2 regions of the Paenibacillus sp. SRL342 genome follow, and region 2 is predicted to be linked to the other one. Evidence: predicted binding sites of a transcription regulator. Region 2 holds the regulator's gene; the other holds the start of a gene.
What was found. The regulator Rex, encoded in region 2, represses fermentation and respiration genes when NADH is low (regulators of the CRP and FNR family bind a similar motif). The targets are predictions, from matches to a motif close to TTGTGAAATATTTCACAA.
Positions count from the first base shown of each region.

Region 1: the regulator Rex is predicted to act here: its motif matches at 1,615-1,632, upstream of nadA (quinolinate synthase NadA).

Region 1 is NZ_OZ481790.1:64,095-67,523, reverse strand. It holds gene nadB (L-aspartate oxidase) at 1-569, opposite strand, end outside; gene nadA (quinolinate synthase NadA) at 605-1,543, opposite strand; gene ftsH (ATP-dependent zinc metalloprotease FtsH) at 1,843-3,429, opposite strand, start outside.
Region 2 is NZ_OZ481790.1:4,482,073-4,485,501, forward strand. It holds gene AC4E8D_RS19615 (DUF5590 domain-containing protein) at 71-601, opposite strand; gene AC4E8D_RS19620 (amidohydrolase) at 639-1,946, opposite strand; gene AC4E8D_RS19625 (redox-sensing transcriptional repressor Rex) at 1,933-2,586, opposite strand; gene dinG (ATP-dependent DNA helicase DinG) at 2,805-3,429, opposite strand, start outside.

The DNA of each region.
Region 1 (3,429 bases), 2.8 Mb from region 2:
CCGTCATCCTTCTGAACCAGAGCACCAATGCATTCCCCTCGATCTCGATCTGTAACCAGGTCAACAACAAAATGCTCATCCCATACTTCAATCCCGGGATGCTCATTCACTTCAACAGCAAGCGCACGTACAATCTCATATCCCGTTGCATCTCCGTTGGCATGCAAAATACGGCGGTGGCTATGCGCACCTTCCTGCGTCAACGCCAACTCGCCGTTCTCCAGATCAAATAAAGTACCCAAACGAATCAGTTCCTTCACTCCGTCCGGACCCTCATTCACCAATACCTCTACCGCTTCGGAGCGGCATAAGCCCGCTCCTGCTACAAGTGTGTCCTGCAAGTGGTAAGCAGGTGAATCATCCTCAGCAATAACCGCAGCGATGCCTCCCTGCGCATATCTGGTGTTACTTTCAAGTAATGACTTCTTCGTGATCATTAATACACGTTGTTGTTCACTTGCCTTAATGGCAGTAAACAAACCAGCAATCCCTGAGCCTATAACCAGTACATCCGTCTCTACCATGGGTAGTGCAGACAGATCAAAATCAACTAAATATTGCGGTATCATGTTATTCACCTGTCTTGGAGCAAGAGTAGCGCATCCTATTTTACCAACAACATGCGCTCTAGTGATTCTCTGGCTTTGTCGGCAACGGCCGGTGGCACGTAGATTTGCGGCTTCATCGTTTCCAGGCATTTTACCAGTTTCTTCAAGTTGTTCACCTTCATGTTGGGACATACGAGGAACTTGGTAGCAAAGTGGAACTGTTTATCCGGACTATCCAGACGAAGCTGATATCCTGTACCATCTTCGGTACCTACGATAAATTCCTTCGCTGATGAATTTTTGCAATACTCCAGAATAGCTGTTGTGCTGCCTACAAAATCACCCATTTCTACAACCTCAGGGCGACACTCTGGATGGACAACAAACTCTGCATTTGGATGCTTGGCTCTCATCTCCACCACATCTTTGACTGTAAGCATATCGTGAGTGTTGCAGTAACCTTCCCAGATAATCATTTTCTTGTCTGTATGCTGCTGCACATAATGTCCCAGGTTTTTATCCGGGACCCAGATAATTTCGTCGGAATCCACCGATTGAATAACCCGGACTGCGTTCGCCGATGTACAACAGATGTCAGTCTCTGCTTTGATCTCAGCCGAGGAATTGATATACGTAACCACCTTGGCATTAGGATGTTGTGCTTTCAATTTGCGTAGTCCATCCACATTCACCATATCTGCCATTGGGCAGCCCGCACGTTCGTCCGGGATAATAACTGTTTTATTTGGCGCCAGAATTTTAGCGCTTTCACCCATAAAATGAACACCACAGAAAACGATCACATCCGCATCTGTTTGGGCTGCCTTCTGGGCTAATAGAAACGAATCTCCACGGAAGTCGGCAACCTCCTGTACTTCGTCACGTTGATAATAATGGGCAAGAATAATGGCATTACGTTCCTTCTTCAACTCCATAAGCCGCGCACGCAGCTCGCGGTTCATCTCAGCCTTGCGCTCTAAAGCCAGAGCTTCCACCTGTGATCCTCTCCTTTATCGGGACAGCGTCATGCGCTGTTTCGTGGGCTAACCTAAGTCGTTATCTTCGCTTGAGAAACGAATCACAAGCGGTTTAACAACTAATTTACACAACGTTCACGACTCTGTCAATAAATGAAAAAGGCCCGGAACAGCGCTGTAACCACCTGTTTGCTAACTGGTTCGCCATCTAACTCCCGTTTATCTTTATCTATCCTCTTTTAAAATAATGGATAAAAAAAGAGAGCCTCGAGGGCTCTCTTGATTTCACCTGCTATCATAGCCAGATGTATTGTGCATTAAGACGTTGGCTTAGTTCCGCCATCATCCGGGTTATTGTTATTACCCTTTTCCAGATTCGGAGCTTCGTTTGGAATATCTCCGGCTGGTGGCTCAGGCGTTTCATCTTTACCTTGAATACGAACACGCACATCACCGATGGTGTCGATGATTGGCTCTCCGCCTTCAGTTGGTGTGCCTTCACCATCATTGTCATTCTCTGCTTTTGGAGTCAAAGAACCTGTTTCGATCAATTGCTTGATCTGATCCATTTCCAAAGTCTCAACCTCAAGCAAAGTTTGAGCGATCAGGTGCATCTCTTTTGAATGTTTAACAAGCAAGTCCTTACACTTCTCATAACAGTCGTTGATAAAGCGTTGCATTTCCTGATCAATCTCGTAAGCAATGGAATCCGAGTAATTCTGTTCATGACCGATATCCCGACCAAGGAATACCTGTCCTTGTGAACTTCCGAATTGCATAGGTCCCAATTTCTCACTCATACCGTATTCCATAACCATGCTGCGAACAATACCTGTCGCTTGCTGGAAGTCACTGTATGCACCAGTACCAATTTCTCCGATGAACAATTCTTCAGCTACACGACCCCCGAGAAGTCCGGTTACTTTATCCAGCAATTCTTGCTTGGTAACCAGCATACGGTCTTCTTTTGGCAACATGATTACATATCCACCCGCACGTCCGCGCGGAATAATGGTCACTTTATGTACCATATCAGCATGTTCGAGGAAGTATCCTACAATGGTATGACCTGCTTCGTGATAAGCAACGATTCGTTTCTCGCGATCACTGATGACACGGCTTTTCTTCTCCGTACCAACGATGACACGGTCAATCGCTTCGTCAACTTCCTTCATGGAAATATCTTTACGGTTACGACGCGCTGCAAGCAATGCCGCTTCGTTCAAGAGATTTTCCAGATCTGCACCAGAGAAACCTGTTGTACGCTTCGCGATAATATCCATCTTCACATCTTTGGTCAATGGTTTATTACGGGAATGTACTTTCAGGACAGCTTCACGACCTCTTACATCAGGGCGGTCAACCGTAATTTGACGGTCAAAACGTCCAGGACGCAGCAAGGCAGGGTCCAAAATATCTGCACGGTTCGTTGCAGCTATGATGATAATACCTTCATTAACTCCGAATCCGTCCATCTCAACGAGCAACTGGTTGAGTGTCTGTTCACGTTCATCGTGACCACCACCGAGACCAGCACCACGCTGACGTCCTACAGCATCAATCTCATCGATAAAGATGATACATGGGGCATTTTTCTTCGCATTTTCAAACAAATCACGTACACGTGATGCACCGACACCGACAAACATTTCCACGAAGTCGGAACCTGAAATAGTGAAGAATGGTACACCCGCTTCACCGGCTACGGCACGAGCGAGCAATGTTTTACCGGTACCTGGAGGCCCTACGAGCAATACGCCCTTAGGAATCCGCGCACCTACTGCTGCGAATTTACGAGGGTCCTTGAGGAAGTCTACAACCTCAACAAGTTCCTGTTTCTCTTCGTCAGCACCCGCAACATCTTCAAATGTAACCCGCTTCTTCTCTTCGTTGTAGAGACGAGC
Region 2 (3,429 bases):
GTTCAGTCGGATATCCGTCTGCCGGTTCTTTCATTTCTTTAAATTCTCTAGTTATGTCACTCTATTTGTTCTAGCTGTTCGGGAGGGTGTAGACCAGGTCCACCTGTTCTCCGTTGCTAAAACGATAAAAGCGATAGTGGTTATGCGTACCGTCTTTATAATACACTTGCCACACATATATTCCATTCACAACTCCGGGCATGATTCGCTTAATCTCACCGGCAGGAACTTCAGAACTGAAGCGATTGCGGATCTGCGCTTCGGACATGCCATTCTGCAGCAGCTCACTGTGTACAGCGTTTGCACCCTTAGCCGGTTGATTGTTTGCATCGAATTTAACCCAGACCATAACATCCTGGTTATCCTTATTTTTGCCGATCAGGGTCCAGTAGATATTGTCAGAGCCTTCTTTGTCTCCCCAGATGTACTTGCGCAATTCATCATAGGATGTAATGCCCAGTTGCTTCTGTGCTGCCTCTATAGCGAGCGCTTCTTCCTTGCGCTGGTCCTGCGTGACATAGACGTAATAACGCTGAAGTCCAAACAGAATCAGAACCAGTGCAAGTAGCGAAATCCATATCCACTTCTTTTTTTTCTTCAAAAGCCGAACTTCCTTTCCCTATGATGCTGTCCTGCAATTAACGAGCAAGCAGACCATCAAATGCCAATTGAGACTCACGCAAAATACGTTCTTCATCCAGCGTCAGACATTCGCCATGTTTCACCACTTGTTTTCCATCCACCCATACGTGCTCAACATCTTTGGCAGAAGCCGAGTAGATCGTATGTGAGATCAGGTCTGTATGTGGATAGAAATGTGCCTGTTCAATATCAAGGGCGATAAAATCAGCCTTCATGCCGACCTGAAGCGCTCCGGTATTGTTCAAGAAGATGGATTTGGCACCATATAACGTTCCGAGTAGTAACGCTTCGCCTGCCGGTACTGCCGTCGGGTCACCAGATACACCTTTGTGGATCAATGCAGCCAGTCTCATTTCCTCGAACATATCCAGGTTGTTGTTGCTTGCTGGTCCGTCTGTTCCGAGTGACACGGTAACTCCTGCTTTCAGCATCGCAGGTACCCGCGCAACACCGGAAGCGAGTTTCAGGTTACTTCCCGGGTTATGGGATACAGCCACATCATGACGGGCCAGAATCTCAATCTCTTCATCATTCAGATGCACCGCATGTGCAACCAGGGATGGACGGGAGAAAAATCCCAGTTTCTCTAGATGTGCCACAGGACGCAGTCCATAATCAGCCACGTTCTGCTCCACCTCACGAAGCGTTTCAGACATATGTGTATGGAGAGGAAGGTTTAGGTCATTCGCGACCTGTACAAGCTTCTCTATGTAGTCAGGAGGGCATGTATATGGGGCATGTGGCGAGATTACGGTTGTAATACGACCATCTGCCTGTCCATTCCACTCACGTGCAAACGCTGCCGACTCCTCCAGCTTCCGCAATTGCTCTTCTTTCGAGCACAGCCCGATTACACCACGTGCCAGTGCTGCTCTAACGCCGGATTGCTCCACAACTTTGGCCACTTGATCCATGTGATCATACATGTCCAGGAAAGCTGTAGTTCCGCCTTTCAACATTTCAAGCACCGATAGCGAGGTTCCCCAATATACATCTTCTGAAGTCATTTTCGCTTCCATCGGCCACATTTTTTCCTGCAACCATACTTGCAATGCAAGATCGTCTCCGTGCCCTCTGAGCAACGACATCGCTGCATGACCATGCGTATTGATCAGACCCGGCAGGAAGAACAGTCCTTTTCCATCTACCTTGGTACTATTTTTGTCTTCATCCGGCAATGTCTCACCAATATGCACAATCTTGTCATTCTCAACAACCATGTATCCTTGGACCACGTTCCATGTTGTGCCGCCTTCATTAACGGCAAATTTGCCGTTGTGGATTACCCATCTATTTGTTGTCATCTTCCTCGTCGTCCTTTCCAGTCTCCAAGTAATAGGCCAAACTAAGCAGATCCGTTGTAAAGTCAGCATGGTGAATGCGGATATGCGGCGGTGTTTTTAGAATTGTTGGTGCAAAATTAAGGATCGCTTCGATTCCGGATTCAATAAGCTGATCGGCTACATTTTGGGCTTCCGTATCCGGAACCGTGATAATTCCGATGCGGATGTTATCCGTTTTAACCGCTTCCGTCAATTCATCCATTGGTTTTACCGTCAAACTGTTGATTTGACTACCAATCTTCGGTCCATATGCATCAAATACAGCAACAATCTTCATGTTGTCTTTCAGATATGCGTTGTAGTTGGACAAGGCTTGACCTAGATTACCCGCGCCTACCAGAGCTACATTAATTTGCTGATCGATCTTGAGAATGTGACGAATTTTCTCGATCAGATAGGATACATCATACCCGATCCCTTTACGACCAAAATCACCGAAGTAAGCCAGGTCTTTACGAATTTGGGCCGGATTCAGATCCAGCCTCTGTCCAAGCTCTTGAGAAGAAACAGTAGCCACCTCACGCTGATGCAACTCGTTCAAATAACGCAAGTATACAGGCAGACGTCGTACCACCGCTTCCGAAATTTTATCCGATTTCATTCTTGCTCCCCCTTACCAAGACCACGATAAAATAATAGATGAAAAGATGAGCATTCTGTATAAACTCAAAGATAAACGTGACATTTTATACAGAATGCTCCTTGTAATTTAGGTTATAAGTTCTTACGTGCAACTGCTTTAATCGGATACGGAAATATCTAATAAAGTTTAACGCCAAACAATAGTGTCATGCAATGATGTAACGAACAAAACAACCATTATTTTTGTTCATTAGCAGGTTTTTCCAACCACTCGGTAATTCGTGGAACCATCTGCTCCGTGAGCATGTGTTCCATTTTGGGACCAGGTAATGAATATAAAAAGAATTTACCATAGTACGCTTCAATCACCCGTGTATCATAAACAATGACAATTCCTCTGTCCTTCGCTGTACGCACCAACCGGCCAAATCCCTGTTTGAAACGAATGACCGCTTGCGGCACGGACAGTTTCATGAACGGATTTTTCTTCTGTTCCTGAAGCAGCTCACTCTTGGCTTCCACCAACGGATGATTCGGTGGCTGGAAAGGCAGTCGAACAATAGCGAGACAGGTTAGGGCCTCTCCCGGGATATCTACACCCTCCCAGAAGCTGCTTGTGCCCAAAAGTACCGTTGCTTTGGCATCTTGGAACCTGCGAGTCAATTTGGAACGACTTCCACTGTCAACGCCTTGCCCAAGCAACGAGATGTCGTTACCAGACAGTGCCTCCTTCAGCGGATCATAGACCTGTCGCAGCATCTTGTATGAAGTAAACAGAACCATCATGCGTCCACGCGTAGCAATTGCCGTCTCTGCGAGTGATTGCACCAGCATATTAACAAAGTGCGCATCACCCACACTT